Regions from separate parts of the Peribacillus sp. FSL K6-5616 genome, predicted to be linked through region 2. Evidence: riboswitches for the same ligand, from Rfam matches in the RefSeq annotation. Region 2 holds a riboswitch; each other region holds the start of a gene.
What was found. A riboswitch is a leader RNA that binds a small molecule or an ion and turns the genes downstream of it on or off. The one in region 2 is predicted to bind S-adenosylmethionine.

Region 1 (6,188 bases), 4.4 Mb from region 2:
CGGAATTAACAAAGAGGATTATAGTGAAGAAGGAAGATATCGCTATACACTTGAACATTTATTATCTCCCTTTGAAACTACCTTCCTTTACTGCAATGCAGATTATCGTTCATTCTTTGCGTTTTATGGTGCTGAAAATGAGCCATCCGTGAGCGAATTGGAAAAAAGCGCACAAGATTATTTGAATTTTGTCGATAACCTTTAATAGGCAGTTCATTAAAGAAGTATTTCCTTGTCAGGGAAATACTTCTTTTGATTTAATCAAAATAGCTACACCTACTGCTGTTTAGTCTCCTGAACTGGCAAACTGTTTTTCTCTCCCCACTCGCACATCATATTTAACAATGGGATGAGAGATAGACCACGTTCAGATAATGAATATTCTACTTTTGGAGGTATTTGGGGGAATTCCTTGCGTATGATAAGGCCGTCTGCCTCCAACTCTTTTAACATGATGCTTAGCGTTTTAAAGGAAATGGTACCGATACTTCGCTTCAGCTGATTATGACGCATGACCTTATTTTCAGACAGCCAATACATTATGATCATTTTATATTTGCCGCCTATCAAGGACAGCGTATATCCAAAGCCAGTTTCATTCGGTTTCACACCTGCCGGAACACAGGTTTCGCGCATAAGTCTACACTCTCCTTTAGATAAGTATATGATATGAATGTTCTTACTTTACAATAGATCATTATCAATCTTATTAAAAGGTAAATAAGGTTCCTATAAAAATTACAATTGCGGTCAATCTTTATACTCCAACAATGAGGGTTCAAAAAGTGCTCCTGCCACCATTTTAGCGTAAGTAAAATAATGACGATCTCCTTAACCCATCCCTTTTTAAAAAGGAAAAATCCTGTTGCATTACAACAGGATTTTTTTGGATTTTTGTAGAGTAACGCACGAATACATTTTAATGTTTTTGCTTGTAATAGGTTACCGCGAGCGCAAGGGCCAGCACTGTTCCTTTGACGATATCCATCGCGTAATACGGAACGGACATCATGATCAGCCCATTTTGAAGGATTCCGATCAGGACTGCACCGATGAAGGTTCCAAAGGCATTCGGTTTTCCCGCTCCTAAAACGGAGGAACCAATGAAGGCTGCTGCAACGGCATCCATTAAATAGGGGGATCCTGAATTGATTTCCGATGTCATGACCCTTGAAGCAAGGACAATTCCCCCGATTGCAGCAAATAGAGCTGAAATCAGATAGGCAAGTATTTTGTATTTATTAACCGATATCCCAGAAAGTCTCGCTGCTTCCTTATTCCCCCCAATAATGTACATATAACGACCGTGCTTCGTATAAGTCAAAAAGATATGGGTCGCTATCACAATGACGGCCATGATCAGGATTATCCATGGTACTTGGCCAATTTTGGCGAAAAACGGGCTGATCAGTCCTGTTGCGAATGTCCCGTCGGGCATGACCATATTTTGCGAAACCGTGGCCCCTTTTGTATAAGTAAGGGCAATTCCCTGAATAATGAACATGGTAGCCAATGTCATCAGCATGTCGGGAATTCTTAATTTAACGATCATGAATGAATTCAAAGCCCCTACGAAAAGTGAGGCACCGACCGCAGCTAATATGGCGATGAATGTATCCTGGGAAAACCAGACAAACATCGAGATGACGATGGCATTGGCCAATGATGCGACGGAGCCCACGGAAAGGTCGAAGCCATCCACGGTCAGTGATATCGTAATGCCGATCGCAATGATGGTCACGATTGAAATGGAACGCAGGATGTTTATCAGGTTAGACGTTTGGATGAAAGATGGATTGGATACGGCGAAAATTCCAATCAGAATGATAATCGTCAATATTGTGCCGTATTTATAGAAAAAGTCGAATAGTTCCACCTTTTTCTTCGCTTTCGCTGTCTGTGTAACAGGAATGGGTATGCTCATCCTATTTACCTCCTGTTGAATAGAATAGTAGTTCTTCTTCATTCGTTTTGCTTGTTTCTAATTCGATGACAGTGCTCCCGTCATATAACACATAGGTCCGGTTGGTAATGCCCATGATTTCGGAAAGCTCGGAGGATGCATAAATGATCGCTTTTCCATTCCTTGCAAGCTTTGCAATCAATTCGAATATATCCTTCTTGGCTCCGACATCGACCCCTTTCGTTGGTTCATCGAATATGTATACATCCGCATCTGCCATAAGCCATTTTCCAATGGCAACTTTTTGCTGGTTACCACCGGATAGGTTTTCGACCTTCACTTCCCCTGAAGGAGTTTTAATGCCGAGACTTGCGATCGTTTCCTTCGCCTTTTCCTTTTCCGCCTTACGATCGACGATACTGAATGTTTTGCAGAATTTTCCGAGACTGGCTGCAGTCAAGTTTGCCGAGACTGATTCCTGTACAAGGACCCCTTCTTTCCTGCGTTCCTCAGGTACAAGTGCCAGCCCGCTTTTTACTGCTTCATGCGGTGATTTCAGAGAAAGCTTTCGACCATTCAGGATGACTTCACCCGCTGTGATGGACGTATGACCGAAAAGGGTTTTACATAGCTCCGTTTTCCCAGCCCCGACCAACCCAGCCAAGCCGATTATCTCGCCTGCTTTAATATTCAGACTGACATTCTTAACTTTCTCGGCATCTGACAATCCGTTCACTTCCAGAATTACGTCTCCAATCGAAGCATTCACTTCAGGAAACTGTTCATCCATGGTTTTCCCGAGCATGTTCTCTACCACTTCGGTACGGGTTATGTCCTCGATTTTTCGACAAGTGACACGCTCCCCATTCCTCATGATCGTAATTTCCTCACAGATTTCAAAAATCTCAGGCAGACGATGTGAAATGAAAATGATTGCCACGCCTTTTTGCTTTAATTCATTTACAATTCGAAAAAGTTCCGTCGTCTCCGTATGACTTAACGGAGCAGTTGGCTCGTCGAGAATCAGGAATTTGCATTCTGTCGAAACGGCTCTTGCTATCAGGACCATCTGTTTTTCAGCCAAGGTAAGATCTCTAACCAGCTTTTTCGAAGGGACATGAATTTTCATATCTTCAAGAATAGAAGTGGCTTTGTTGTGCAGTTCTTTCCATTGTACCCTTTGTTTTTTCCCCATGTTTTGGACCATATCATTCAACATTACATTTTCCCCAACTGTTAAATAAGGGATGAGGGCGGTATCCACTTCCTGATAAACTATTTGAATGCCCTGTTCCTGAGCAGCTTTTGGCGAGCGGATATCCCGCTTCATCCCATCAATAAAAATGTCACCTGAATAATGAACATGGGCTCCCGATAAAACTTTCATTAACGTCGATTTCCCTGCTCCGTTTGCACCGACCAATGCGTGGGCTGTTCCTGATTGTACGGAAAAATCAACATCACTCAGCGCCTTCACCCCCGGAAATTCAATCGAAATCTTCTTCATTTCTAGTTGCTTGCCCATGTCCATTCCCCCTTATAGAACAGACACTCCCTTCGCTGGAAAGAGAGTGTCTCTTTTTATTTTTTATAATGATCTTTCAAAACCTTCATCCAATCTTCTTCAAATTCCGTCGATACACCCCAGCCATCGACAATATCAGACAGGTTTGCCATGTTTACCGCTTCTTTTGAAGCTTGGATTTGCTTTTGCGAAATAAGTGATGCCTCCAAATCATATGTTTGCGGCGTTTCTTCGCCAGCTAATTTTTTAGCCAATATCCTCATATTCACTGCACCGATCAACTTGGGATCGACTGCTGCCGTGTAGGACCATGAGCTATCAGCCGATTGGATCTCTTGGAGATCTGCATTCGAAACATCAATTCCATATATCTTCACTTCATCGCGGCCCGCTTCTTTAATCGCCCGGGCTGCACCGATAGCAAAGGCATCCCATGTTGCGAAAATGGCGTCCAATTTACCTTTAGGGTATTTATTCAGCATTGCAGCTACAGCATTTTGTGTCTGCACCGAAGTATCAGCGGATGCCACTCCGAATCTTTCGACTTCTTTAATCCCAGGATTTTCTTTTAATTTTTCCTGATAAACTGCATTTCTTCTTACCATTGGAGGAAAGCCATCCACCCAAAGATATGCAATTGCCGCTTCACCTTTCTGTTCTTTTATCAGTTTATCGAAAGCCAGTGTTGCCAGCGCTTCATCATCTTGTGAAGTTAATGTCACGCCCTCTATTTTAGATAGGTCGCTTATTGAATCGAATGTGACAACGCTTTTACCTGCATCAACCAACTTCTGAACGTCATTTACAGTTGCGGCATCATCACCATGTGAAATGATATAGCCGTCGTAATCTTCCTCCAAAGCTTGTGCTATCGCATCATGGAATTTAGCCGTATCACCATTGGCTGTGTACGTATCCACTTGAAACCCCAGTGCTTCTCCTTCTTCTTTCGCCCCCGCCAGGTATTGGGCAGTATGATCATCACCGCCAATTTTACGGATCACCTTGATTTTGGCTCCATCGCCATCAGCAAATCTCTCCGGGACATTTTCAAATGATACTTTTTCTTCTTTCTTCGATTCTGTGGAACTCTGCCCTGCAGAGCAACCCGTTAAAAGCAAAGCCGAAGCGATGGCAGAAATGAATATCCCTTTAATAGACCTTCTCATCTTGTTTCCCTCCATGTTTTCTCATTAGTCTTATCAGATAAGTCGGTGTAAATCCCAAAATAAAAACCTCTCTAATATAGAGAGGTTTAATCGGCTGTTTTGCAGACTTGTCCCTCTCTTATCTGTCAAAACATTTCTGTTTTGCAGGATTTAGCACCAATTCCTAATGGAACGGTTGCTGGGCATCTTAGGGCCAGTCCCTCCGCCACTCTTGATAAGAGATATATTGTGTTACGTTTTCGTAATTATCACTTTATAGGGATATAGTCGTAAAGTCAATAGATTTTTGAATATTTGAAATGTTTCCCGTTATTTTTATTTTCTTTGAAGCTGGGCTAGACGCTTTTTCTCGATTTTTTCAAGCCTCTCCAACTGCCTTAATTTCACTTCGAACAACGTGATCGGATCACGGTAAACTTCCGGATTTTCTTTCATATGCTCCAATGCAGCCTGGTAGTCTTTTATTTCAGTCTGCGTCTGCTCTATCGTTTTTTGAAGTAAGGCAAATGAACTGCGATAGAAAAGTGAGATGTCCCGATCCAATGATTTTTCAAACAATCCAAATTGGGTTAGGAAACGTTCCGTGATCATTTCGGCAACATCCAGGTAATCTTCACTTTCCAGGTATTTCTTGTAACGATTGTACATATTGGCCTTATTTTGCGGTATCGCCCCAAATAGCTTCCCTGCTCCTTTAAGCAGCAATTGTGATGGAGTCCTGCGCAAAAGGATATTAACGTTTTCGATGCGGATACTGCTTGTCATCCGGTCGGCATCACGGCGCCAGTCATCCAACACCCTGAAGTCACCTGCCAGTGTAATCCGTTCTTCTTTGTATAATTCATTGAATCCGGCACTCATCTCATCCATGAACTGCTGGCTTTGTGAGAACTCCATTTGGGAACTGGCAATCCAGTCTTGAAGAGAACGGTAATATTGAGGCATGATCTTGTCAGAAATGAAGTTTTGAATCCGCTCATTCATTTCCTGGTTTAACTGTACATGGACCTGACTGAAATCACTGCTTTCCGTTAACGATTTAGAGCAATCCCTCAGTAATTCAGGAATTTTTGAATAAAGCTGACTTTTCACTTCGTCCTTAAGCGAACGATACGACCTTATGATATTTTCACTTTTTTCTTTTTCCAGATCAGCCAGTTGATTGACCGCTCCATTCAGTTTGACTTCCATCTGCTCATTCCAAGAGATGGAATGCTCGCATTTCCGCTCATTGGCTGTCCGTTTTTCTAATAGATAAGATAAAGTTTTACGAATGAATGCCAGGATTTTTTCAGATCTTCTTTCCTTCCAATTATCATCTTGATAATTCGATTGAAGGAAGGCTGAAAGGTCCTTCAATTGCTGCCTGCTGTCATAATGTTTGGAGAAAGCGAACACTTTCGCATTCGGGAAATATGCATTCACTTTATCCCATGTTTCGTCTTCCATCCGGACTGCGACCTGATCACTGTATATCGTATCCATTTTATTTAATAGGAAATGGATCGGCAGTTTCGGAGCCATCATTTGAATTTCCAATAACAGATCCCTTTCGCTGCCGGTGAAAGGAGCCCGGGCGTCAAGAACGAAC
Region 2 (6,188 bases):
AGCGGTAAGAATGGTGAACCGAAGCAAGTGGAGAATGTAGCTTCCGGAGAAGTTACGCCTCTTTCAGTACCAGCCAATTTACTAGTGTATCCGCTTAGGAAGTGGAACATTGCCTGTTCTTTGGAAAGCTTGCTGATTGGAGGCAGAACGCCTGAAGCATCAGCTGTTAAGAAAATGATTGTATTTGGATGTCCTGCAATACTTGGGTTCACGATGTTATCGATCGCTTGCATTTGGTAAGCAGCACGAGTGTTTTCAGTCAATGAACTGTCATCATAGTTCGCTACACGCGTATCCGGATCGACAACAACATTTTCCAATACAGCACCAAAACGGATTGCATCGAAAATTTGCGGTTCTTTTTCACGTGAAAGGTTGATCGTTTTCGCATAGCAGCCGCCTTCGATGTTGAATACGCCGTTAGAAGACCAGCCGTGCTCGTCATCGCCAATCAATTTACGGCTAGTGTCTGCTGATAAAGTTGTTTTGCCTGTACCGGACAGTCCGAAGAATAAAGCGACGTCCCCTTCACGTCCTACGTTAGCAGAGCAATGCATTGGAAGGATTCCAGCCTCTGGAAGTAAGTAGTTCATGATCGAGAAGATCGATTTTTTCATTTCTCCTGCATATTCCGTTCCGCCGATCAGGATCGTACGGCGTTCAAAAGAAACGATGATGAACGTTTCGGATGTAGTTCCGTCCACTTCTGGGTCCGCTTTGAAGTTAGGTGCAGAAAGGATCGTGAATTCAGCTTCGTGACCTCTCAGTTCCTCTTCGTTTGGACGGATGAACAAAGTATGGGCGAAAAGGTTATGCCAAGCATATTCATTAACAACACGGATGGGAAGACGTGATGATTCGTCTGCACCAGCGAAACCTTTAAAAACAAAAATCTCTTCTTTTGCTTTTAGGTAGTCAACTACTTTATTATATAGTTTATTGAACACATCTTCGGAAATCGGTCGGTTCACGGGACCCCAATCGATTTTATCTTTAACTGATGCTTCTTCCACGATATATTTATCTTTAGGTGAACGACCGGTATATTTGCCAGTTTCAGCTTTTACCGCGCCGGTTGATGTTAAAACGCCTTCATTTCTGCTAAGTACTTTTTCGACCAATTGAGGAACTGATAGTTGAGTTTGCACATTGTTTCCTGTTAATAATTGGTGTAACTCATTAGAAACATCTACAGAATTCATATATGAGGTACCTTCCTTTGTTTGAGTTTTTAGATTACAATTAGTATAACACATTCATTTAATTAGTCTATACTATTTCTTTTAATTTGTGATTATTTTCAGCTAGCCGCATTAATCATTTTAATCCGGCAGGAACCGAGTCAGGATAATCGCATATACTTTCATGAAGAAAAATTTATTTAAATAGGAAGTTAGTAAGCAATATATGTCTAATGGGAAAGTCAGGATGTCGTTCCTTTTCGATGTTCAATACTTTATTATTAATGGCAATTTACAACATTTCTATTCGTATTTTGCGTTGTAAACCCCTCTAGGACGTTGTATCAACATGTTTTTTCAAATGAACGCCATTCTGGGTGGAAATGTTCTTTTTAGAAAAGCATTGACAAATTCCAGCCAGATACGATAATATCTTAAATTGTACGGATTCTCTTATCCCGAGTTGGTGGAGGGACAGGCCCTTTGAAACCCAGCAACCTGCCATATTGAACTTGACTCCAAGATCGATCGCCGAAAATAAAGCGAAGGTCTTCAAGGAATAGTGGTGATGGTGCTAACCTGAGCAAGGTAAAAAACCCTTGAACGATAAGAGTGAAAGGATAGAAGACAGAATTTTAAACCTTTCCTCATTTGCCAGGGAAGGTTTTTGTGTTTTTTATAAGTAATTCTGTGTCTATAGTTGAAACTAATGAGGGAAACGAGTTCCGTAAAAATCAGGCTTATGCCTACAACATACTAACTTCCAAGGAGGAAATATGATGTCAAAGAAACGTCTATTTACTTCTGAATCTGTTACAGAGGGCCATCCGGACAAAATTTGTGATCAGATTTCAGATTCCATTTTAGATGCTATCCTAGCTAAGGATGCAAATGCACGTGTTGCGTGTGAAACTAGTGTAACTACAGGTCTTGTACTTGTTGCTGGTGAAATTACAACGTCCGCTTACGTGGATATCCCGCGTATCGTTCGTGATACGGTTAAAGGAATTGGCTACACACGTGCGAAATACGGTTTCGATGCTGAAACTTGTGCCGTTTTGAGTTCCATTGATGAGCAGTCTGCCGATATCGCAGCTGGTGTCGATAAAGCATTGGAAGCTCGTGAAGGAAACATGTCAGATGAAGAAATCGATGCAATCGGTGCAGGGGACCAAGGTCTTATGTTCGGATTCGCTTGTAATGAAACAGAAGAGCTTATGCCGCTTCCGATTTCATTGGCGCATAAACTTTCATTCCGCTTGACTCAAGTTCGTAAAGATGAAACTCTTGCTTACCTACGCCCTGATGGTAAAACACAGGTAACCGTGGAATATGATGAGAATAACCGTCCTGTACGTGTAGATACAATCGTCATCTCTACACAGCATGATGCAGAAATTACGCTTGAACAAATTCAAGCCGATCTAAAAGAACATGTGATCAAAGCTGTCGTTCCAGCCGAGTTGATCGATGCAGATACTAAGTACTTCATCAACCCGACTGGCCGTTTCGTAATCGGCGGACCTCAAGGGGATGCTGGTCTTACTGGACGTAAAATCATCGTTGATACTTACGGCGGATACGCTCGTCACGGCGGCGGTGCATTCTCTGGTAAGGATGCAACTAAAGTTGACCGTTCTGCTGCATACGCTGCACGTTACGTTGCGAAAAACATCGTGGCAGCAGGCCTTGCCGACAAAGCGGAAGTTCAATTGGCATACGCAATTGGTGTGGCAGAGCCTGTATCGATCTCTATTGATACGTTCGGAACTGGTACAGTTAGCGAAGAAGTCCTTGTTGACCTAGTTCGCGCAAACTTCGACCTTCGTCCAGCTGGTATAATCAAAATGCTTGACCTTCGTCGCCCAATCTACAAACAAACAGCTGCATACGGACACTTCGGCCGTACAGATGTCGATCTTCCATGGGAACGCACGGACAAAGCAGAAACATTAAAAGCACAAGCGTAATTCATATAAAAAAAGGTGTCCCGCTATTAGCGGGGCACCTTTTTTATGGATTAACTTAGCCGTCTGCGGGAATAATTCAAGAAATCCCAAAGAAATTCAACTTTAAGGGCCATACTCGTGAGTTAGAGCAATATACTCGTGAATTTGGAGCAAATACTCGTGAGTTTGGAGCAAATACTCGTGAGTTTCAGCAATTTACTCGTGAATTTGGAGAAATACTCGTGAGTTTCAGAATTTACTCGGAAGTTGGTGCAATGCTGAGTTTCAGTATTTACTCGTGAGTTTGGAGCAAATACTCGTAATTTTCAGTCAAGTGCTCGTGCATTACTTTATTCGTTCCGCCGTTTTATAGTATTGGCCTTTTTCGGCGTATTCGCGTACGATGCGTTCCATATCCTGTCGATCTTCTTCGTTGATTTCGCGGATGACTTTAGCTGGACGTCCGAATGCCAACATGTTCGGTGGAATGACTTTGCCTTGGGGAACGAGACTGCCGGCACCGATGAAAGCCCCTTCGCCGATTTCGGCTTCATCAAGTACGATCGATCCCATGCCGATTAAAGCTCCTTTGCGGATTTTACAGCTATGTAATATGACCTGATGGCCAATGGTTACTTCATCCTCGATGATCAATGGATTATTTGGGCTTTGGTGCAGGATGCTGTTATCCTGTATACTGACTTTTTTTCCGATGATGGTTGGGGATACATCACCGCGAATGACGGAATTGAACCAGATTGATGTTTCGTCGCCAATTTTGACATCACCTGTGACGACAGCATTTTCAGCAATATAAGCGCTTTCAGCAATTTCAGGTTCTTTGCCTTTATACGGATAAATAATCATTTTCAATCATTTCCTTTCCGAAGTGAATGTTTTTATGTATTATTTTAATATACCGTATGCAAATACACTTGGCTATTTATAATAGCAATGTACAACTTGTTAGATTTCTTTTTTGTCGAAAATCACGAATATGGTTATAATTTATATATATTATTTCAACTATCATGGATCGTACACAACAAGTGAAAATGAAAGGGGGATTTCGAATGTGGAAATGGGAGACAGAAGGAGACGCAAAGGGCGTCATTGTCATCATTCATGGGGCAATGGAACATCATGGACGTTATAAGTGGGTAACACAAATGTGGCTTTCAGCTGGATACCATGTCGTCATGGGCGACCTTCCTGGGCAGGGTATGACTACTCGCGCCTACCGGGGACATATCGATTCCTTTGATGAGTATTTGGACGAAGTGAAAAGCTGGATAGAAGAGGCTTATGAATATTCGTTGCCGGTCTTTTTACTTGGACACAGCATGGGCGGTTTGATTTCGATACGCCTTCTTCAGGAAGAGGAATGGGACATTGCAGGAGTGATTCTTTCTTCTCCTTGCTTGGGCCTCGTGACGAAGCCGCGGAAGTTCCTTACAATGCTCTCGCATGGTTTGAACATCGTTATGCCTCAGTTCAGGGTGGATTCCGGATTGACACCTGAAATGGCGACGAGAAGTGCGGAAATTCGTGAATCCGATAGAAACGATACATTATATATCACAAAGGTTTCGGTTCGCTGGTATCGCGAGCTTGCACAGGCTATGAAGGATGCTTTTGAAGAGATTCCTGAATTTCAGGATGTGCCGCTTTTGGTGATGCAGGGCGGAGATGACCGAATCGTGAACAAGAAGGCGGTTCGTGAGTGGTTCAATTATAATTTGGCCAGTGAAAAGCAATATAAGGAATGGCCGAAGCTTTATCATGAAATCTTCAATGAACCAGAGCGTGATGATGTATTTCAATATGCGCTGAGTTTTGTTGAAAACCGTTTAAAGATATTAGGGTATGTCGTTTGATCCGTACATACTTCAGGATAAATGAAATGATCTGACCCAATAAAGTTAGACATATAATTTAAGCAGCTTCTAAGACCTGAGTTCGGTATTCTATCGGACTCAGGTCTTTTAATTTTACCTTCATTCGTTTGTGGTTATAGTAATGAATATAATCATCTAATTCCTTTTCAAAGTGCTCCATACTTTCAAACTCTTGGAGATAAAGCAATTCAGACTTTAACAAGCCAAAAAAGTTTTCCATGACTGCGTTATCTAAACAATTTCCCTTACGGGACATGCTTTGTATAATGCGGGAATCTTTTAAGGTTTTTTGATACTTCTTCATTTGATAATGCCACCCTTGATCCGAATGGAGGATGACCGTATCTTCTGGTTTTAGGTGTTTAATCGCCTCATCTAACATATCTCCAACAAGTTTATAAACAGGCCGTTTCATCACTTTGTAGGCAATAATTTCACCATTACATAAATCAAGGATAGGGGATAAGTAACGTTTCTCCCCAAATAAATGAAATTCCGTTACGTCTGTTACCCATTTTTGATTCATTTTCTCGGCTTGAAAATCACGTTGTAAAATATGGGGGGCAATTCGACCAACACGCCCCTTATACGAACGATACTTTTTCATACGGACTAAACATTTTACGCCCATTTCATTCATGAGGCGGTTGATGGTCTTTGGATTGTGAGAAAACCCATATTTTTTTAACTCTTTTGTGATACGACGATAACCGTAACGTCCTTTATGTTCATGATAGATAGACTGAATAGTGGCTTTTACCTTCGAATACTTATCTTCTCGATTCAAGCGTTTTTCCCAATAATAGTACGTGCTACGTGGAATATCAGCGACTTTAATTAAGGCCACAACCTCATAAATGGACTTTAGTTCATAAATTACTTGCGCTTTGATTTTGGTTGTAATTTTTCCTGCATTTGAACTAAAGTATTTAACTTTTTTAAATACGCATTCTCCATTTCCAGTTGTTTAATTCGTTCTTCAAGCTCTTTAACCGAACCTTCAATTTGTTTGGATGGATTGATATCTTTTTTCATGGATGGTCTCCCCTTTTTCTTAGAAATTAGGGCATCTAATCCATAGGCATTAACATTTATTCTCCACGTCCGAATTAGCGCTGGAGATGAAATATTAAACCTTGCGGCTGCGTCGTAAGAAGATA
Region 3 (6,188 bases), 1.8 Mb from region 2:
TTCCGTCGAATCCTATCGCCCCATAGGCAAAATCATGGACCACACATATTGAATGTTCTTTTGCAAAGGAGACGGTTTCATCAAAGAAACTTTCATTTGCAGAAGCGCCTGTGGGATTATTCGGATAATTCAAGAACATCATTTTGGCTTTATCAAGAACTTCTTTATGTATGTCATCGTATTTCGGAAGAAAATCATTTTCTTCTGTCAAGGGCATCAGTTCGGTCTTTGCCTGGGCTAAAACAACACCGGAAAGATAATCCGGATAGCCGGGATCTGGAACAAGGATCGTATCACCTGGATTCAATAAACACTGCGGAAGTTCGACAAGACCTGCCTTGCCCCCGAAGAGAATCGCCACTTCACTATTCGGATCCAGCTTGACACCGTATTCTCGTTCATAAAAGACGGCAGCAGCATCTTTTAAATATTGATGTCCCCGGAATGGCGAATATTTATGATTAATCGTTTTTTCAGCAGCAGACTGCAAACTTTTGACGATATGTTCCGGCGTCGGCTGATCAGGGTTTCCCTGGCCTAAATTAATGACATCATGTCCTTGTTCCGTGATTGCATTGACTTTTGCGACCAGTGAAGCAAAAAACTGCTTGGGCAGGTCCTGAAGCAGTCCGGATTTTTCGAATTGCACCATTTATACACCTTCTCTGAAATTTCTTGAAATTCTAGTCACAAATGATATATGTTTATCGTAGTCTTGTAAAGCATTTTTTACGTGTGGGGGTTTTAACGATGAAGTGGAAAATAACTTGTATTCAAATGGATATAGCCTTCGGGCAACCAGATATCAATTTTCAGGTTGCAGAGCAATGGATGGAAAAAGCAGCTCGGTCCGAACCCGATATCGTCATATTACCAGAGCTTTGGACAACCGGATACGACTTGACCAGGCTGAATGAGATTGCTGATCAAGAGGCAGAAAAAACGATTGAATTTCTTAAAACACAGGCACAGAAACACCAGATTCACATCATCGGCGGTTCCATTGCGAAAAAAACAAGCAAGGGAATCTATAACACCATGATCATCATCGATAAACACGGAAAGCTCATTAAAGAATATGATAAGCTTCACTTATTTCAATTAATGGATGAACATCATTTCCTGCAGCCAGGTGAAAAAGATGGTTTATTTACTCTTGATGAAAAAATATGTGCCGGGTTCATTTGTTATGACATTCGTTTCCCTGAATGGCAGCGAGCCCATACCGTTCAAGGCGCGGAAGTTCTGTTCGTTACGGCTGAATGGCCAAAGCCGAGACTCGATCACTGGAGAGCTTTATTGATAAGCCGTGCCATCGAGAACCAAGCCTATGTTGTAGCCGTTAATCGTACAGGCTCGGATGTCAATAATATATTTGCGGGTCATTCCTTGATTATTGATCCATGGGGGAATATCATAAGTGAAGCCGGAGAAGGAAACGAACTATTGACAGGCACCTTGGACTTCAACAAAGTTACGGAAGCACGTAACAAAATACCTGTATTCGAAGATCGCCGTCCTGATTTTTATTAATTTACCCATTGACAAACTATTTAAAAAGTTGATATTATTTTCCCGAAGATTAAAATTTCAGAAAACATTTACTCTTATCAAGAGCAGGCTGAGGGATAAAGGCCCTATGAAGCCCAGCAACCGACTGTAATACCATTGTGAAATGGGGCGGATTCTCCGCCGGATTATTAAATCCACAGAGCACGGTGCTAATTCCACCAGAATTCATTTTCTGGAAGATAAGAGGTCCGAAGCCAAAACTTCTGCCTCTTTCTATATGAAAGAGGCTTTTTTATTCTTATTTTGAATCTGGAGGGGAAAAGAATGACTCAAAACCATTCAAATTTTAAGAGATTGACAAACGAAACAGCTATAACTCTTGCAAAAAAACTTGGGTTGGTCAATGCGGATGCAAATTTGAAATGTAATGAAATCGGCGATGGAAACTTAAATTATGTTTTTCATATTACAGACACGGTCACAAACAAAGGTATAATAATCAAACAAGCGGTCCCTTATGCCAAGGTACTTGGTGAAAGCTGGCCGCTGACATTGAAAAGGGCAGCCATTGAAGCGAATGCGCTGATTCATTTCAGAAGTTATTGCCCCGAATTCGTACCGCAAGTTTACTATTCGGATGAACAGCTTGCCATCACAGTCATGGAGGATTTATCGCACTTGAAAATCGTTAGAACAGGATTGATTGATGGCGATTCATATCCATTGCTTTCACAGCATATTGGTGAATATGTTGCGAAGACTGCATTTTATACATCCGATTATCATTTAGAACCATCCGCGAAAAAGGAAGTGGCCCGACATTTCACGAATCCCGAACTCTGCAAAATAACTGAGGTCTTTATTTTCACGGATCCATTTTTTGAGGAACTCCCGGGAGATTTCGAGGTGGAATTGACTGATGCCGCCAAAAATATATGGAATGATCAAGAAGTGATACTTGAGGTCGCTAAGCTGAAACAAAGCTTTGAAACCGAGCAGGAAGCCTTACTTCATGGAGATTTACATACTGGAAGTATATTTGCAAGTGAAACTGAAACAAAGGTTATCGACCCGGAATTCGCTTTTTATGGGCCCGTTGGTTTTGACCTTGGTCAATACACCGCCAACCTTCTTTTTCAGGCAATTACACGAAATGGCGCTGGTAAGGAAGAGATTTTCTCACACCTTCATGAATTTTGGAATGCCTTTGAAGAAACTTATACCGAATTATGGGAAGCCCAAAATAAAAGCCCATTCCGCCATGTAAAAGGGTATCTGCCTTATTTGCTGACAAAATTCAAAAAAGATGCATTCGGTTTTGCAGGCTGTGAACTGATTCGGCGAACCATTGGCCTTTCCCATGTTGCCGATTTAAACGTCATTGAAGATAAAGTATCAAGGATCGCAGCCAAAACGTCAACATTGGAAATCGGTACTTTTTTAATTAAAAAACGGGAGGAATTGGATGTTCCAGCCCTCATTGAAGCGTTGAAGCAACGGACACTGCCATCTTACTCAACCATTTAAAAGGAGACCTGCACATGACTACACTAGCACCCTTACCATATTCGGTACAATGGGCTGATACCCATATTACATTATTAAATCAACAAGCCCTTCCTTCCATAACTGAATTTATTGAACTTCATTCTGTTGATGATGTATATGACAGCATTTTGACATTAAAGGTTCGCGGTGCCCCTGCAATTGGACTGACGGCAGCATTTGGTGTTGCACTTGGTGCCAAACAGGAAACAACCTCTGAATTAGGGGAATTCAAGAAAAATGTAACGAGGCACATTGAAAAACTCGCATCTTCACGGCCAACTGCAGTCAACCTTTTTTGGGCGTTAAAGAGGATGGAGAACACCTTGCAGGCTGCTCAAAGCATTTCAACTGCCAAAGAAGCCCTTGTATCGGAGGCTAAAGCCATCTTTGCTGAAGATGAAGAAATGTGCAGGAAAATCGGGGAACATGGTTTATCCCTCTTCACTAGAGGAGATTCCATTCTAACACATTGTAACGCTGGGGGAATTGCCACAGCTCGGTATGGCACAGCCTTGGCTCCCTTCCACCTCGCTAAAGAAAGGGACTTTCCGCTAAAAGTTTACGCATGTGAAACAAGGCCTGTCCTGCAAGGGGCGCGTTTGACGGCTTGGGAATTGATGCAAGCGGGAGTTGATGTCACCTTAATTTCTGATAATATGGCTGCCCATACGATTCACCAGAAACGGATAAATGGAATTATCGTCGGGGCCGACAGGATTGCGGCCAATGGAGATACAGCCAATAAAATCGGGACATTGGGATTGGCCATATTAGCCAAGCACTTTGGTATCCCCTTTTATGTGGCCGCACCATCAAGCACATTCGACCTGTCCATCGAATCCGGCACATCCATCCCGATCGAAGAACGGAATGAAGCGGAAATCACCTTCATTCAAGGTGTAAGGATCGCTCCGGAAAACGTGAAGACTTTCAATCCAGCCTTTGACGTTACACCGAATCATCTAATTACAAGCATCATTACCGAAAATGGCATCATAACACCGGATTTCATCAAAAACATTCCGCATTTTGTTAATTGATCCAGGTTCCTTTATTGGTGATAAAAAACGAGAAGGTTTTCTTATCCCTCTCGTTTTTTAAAGGTGATCGAATTAAGATTATTCTTGCGAGGTCTATAATACAATATTAAATTTCGAACATCTTCAGTATAAGGATGTCTTCGATAATAAAAGATAATTGGACATTCTTATTATTTTGAAAAGAACTCCTGAAGTGCCTTTTTATTTTCTGTACAGTCCATTTCCAAAACGGCTCCGGACTGGGGATATGTTTCATCTTTAAAGCTTCCTTCCACTGGAACCCTTAGGGTTTCGACGGTGTCCGGTGTATGGAAAACGGCTTTTGGTCCCATTTCCATTATTGTTTTCAGACCAATATCCGTATCCAAGTACGATAGTCCTTGTTCGATGATGCTAGGAAGGGCTGCCATCCCTTCGAAGGATGAGATTTGATTTATAAACGCTGTTTTTAATTGAACCATTACTTCTTGTTGACGCTCAACCCTACCAAAATCACTTTCATCATCATGTCTAAAACGGACATATTTCAATATTTCCTCACCATGTAAAACATTTTTACCGACGCTTGCTTGGATGCTCATATCATCTATGATTTCCTGATCCACATTCACCGCCACCCCCTCAGGGGCAAGTAAATCCACCATCTTCACAAATCCTTGGAAGTCGATTACCGCTACATGATCGACCTTGACATCGAAGTTTTCCTGTATGGTTTTCTTGAGCAATTCCCTTCCACCATAATAATAAGCAGCATTTATTTTGTCATATCCTGATTTATTCCCGGGGATTTTCACATAACTATCACGCATAATGGAAGCCAGCTTCAGTTTTTCCTGCTCAGGAAAGTATTTTGCCAGGATAATCGCATCTGATCGAGATTTTTGCTCTCCCCTTGTGTCAACACCAATTAACAGAAATATTTTATCGCTTTCCTTAGTCTCTTCATTGGTTAGTTTTTTTTCCGTACCTTCATTTCCATTTTGTTTGGGTAAAGGCGCATAGGTGCAGCCTGCCAGAATCAAGACCAATAGATATATGAACCATACCTTTTCTTTCATTACCTCACCTCATCGGAAAATTACCCCTATTCTCTGCCTAATTTTGGAATCCTATGCATGAAACGACAAAAAAGCCTGCCAACGATATTCGCTGACAGGCTTTTCGGTCAAAATCATTTATTGATTTCTTTCTTTAATACTTCCACTGCCTTTTTCACTTGTGTGTCGTTCTTAAGGATTTTCTCCTGGATGACCTGCATCAATTTCACGGTAGTATCATCCTTAATGGTGCCGGTTTCTTTAATTTTTTGTTCCCTTTGGAATGCTGTTACCGCATTCGTGGTTGCTTCATCAAAGAATCCATCTATCTTACCCGGATCATGGCCTGCTTCCTTCAGCATCTCTTCAGCCGCTTTCACTTCACTCGAAGAATCGGATGCTTTCAATTCCTTGTCAGGCGAAATGTACGGAAGGCTGGCATAATCAGGAAGCTTCACAGTAATATCCGGCTTGATCCCTTTTTTATGAATCCAATTGCCTTCAGGAGTCAACCATTTAGCTGCCGTATATTTGAAGTTAGATCCATCTTCAAAGTCTTCGGCAGTCTGAACTGTCCCTTTCCCAAATGACTTGACACCGATCAATGGAATGTCCGCAGACTCACTGACAGCCGCTGCAACGATTTCAGAAGCACTGGCACTTCCATCATCAATCAACACGACTACCGGGATTTTCAGTTCTCCATCATTCTCCGATTTATAGACATCTTTTTTCCCGCTGCGATCCTCAACTTGAAGGACCACTTTCCCATTAGGTATGAACAGGCTTGCCATTTCTATTGCTTGATCAAGAAGTCCTCCTGGGTTTCCCCGCAAATCCAATACGAGACCCTTCATATCCTTCTTCGACATTTCCTCAAGCGCCGTTTTCAACTCTTGAACTGTATGTTCGGAAAAACTGGTCACTTGAATTTTTGCAACTCCATCATCAAGCATTTCCGCATATACCGTTTCAATCGGAATTGTGTCCCGTTTAATGGTGAGCTCAATCGGTTCCGACTCACCAGCTCTTGAGATGGAAAGATCCACTT

Region 1: another riboswitch for S-adenosylmethionine. It lies ahead of MHB45_RS00315 (sugar ABC transporter substrate-binding protein); the one in region 2 lies ahead of metK (methionine adenosyltransferase).
Region 3: another riboswitch for S-adenosylmethionine. It lies ahead of mtnK (S-methyl-5-thioribose kinase); the one in region 2 lies ahead of metK (methionine adenosyltransferase).

Annotation. Positions count from the first base shown of each region.
Region 1 is NZ_JBBOYT010000001.1:59,124-65,311, reverse strand. It holds gene MHB45_RS00335 (NAD(P)H-dependent oxidoreductase) at 1-205, shown strand, start outside; gene MHB45_RS00330 (winged helix-turn-helix transcriptional regulator) at 277-636, opposite strand; gene MHB45_RS00325 (ABC transporter permease) at 920-1,924, opposite strand; gene MHB45_RS00320 (sugar ABC transporter ATP-binding protein) at 1,926-3,428, opposite strand; gene MHB45_RS00315 (sugar ABC transporter substrate-binding protein) at 3,485-4,597, opposite strand; SAM riboswitch class I at 4,713-4,818, opposite strand; gene MHB45_RS00310 (GTPase domain-containing protein) at 4,913-6,188, opposite strand, start outside.
Region 2 is NZ_JBBOYT010000001.1:4,418,421-4,424,608, reverse strand. It holds gene pckA (phosphoenolpyruvate carboxykinase (ATP)) at 1-1,202, opposite strand, end outside; SAM riboswitch class I at 1,632-1,794, shown strand; gene metK (methionine adenosyltransferase) at 1,958-3,151, shown strand; gene MHB45_RS21390 (gamma carbonic anhydrase) at 3,476-3,994, opposite strand; gene MHB45_RS21385 (alpha/beta hydrolase) at 4,204-5,007, shown strand; one part of gene MHB45_RS21380 (IS3 family transposase) at 5,066-5,955, opposite strand; one part of gene MHB45_RS21380 (IS3 family transposase) at 5,955-6,188, opposite strand, start outside.
Region 3 is NZ_JBBOYT010000001.1:2,622,513-2,628,700, forward strand. It holds gene MHB45_RS12495 (pyridoxal phosphate-dependent aminotransferase) at 1-652, opposite strand, end outside; gene MHB45_RS12500 (carbon-nitrogen family hydrolase) at 751-1,533, shown strand; SAM riboswitch class I at 1,605-1,758, shown strand; gene mtnK (S-methyl-5-thioribose kinase) at 1,837-3,039, shown strand; gene mtnA (S-methyl-5-thioribose-1-phosphate isomerase) at 3,054-4,100, shown strand; gene MHB45_RS12515 (LCP family protein) at 4,271-5,158, opposite strand; gene MHB45_RS12520 (lmo1851 family serine protease) at 5,272-6,188, opposite strand, start outside.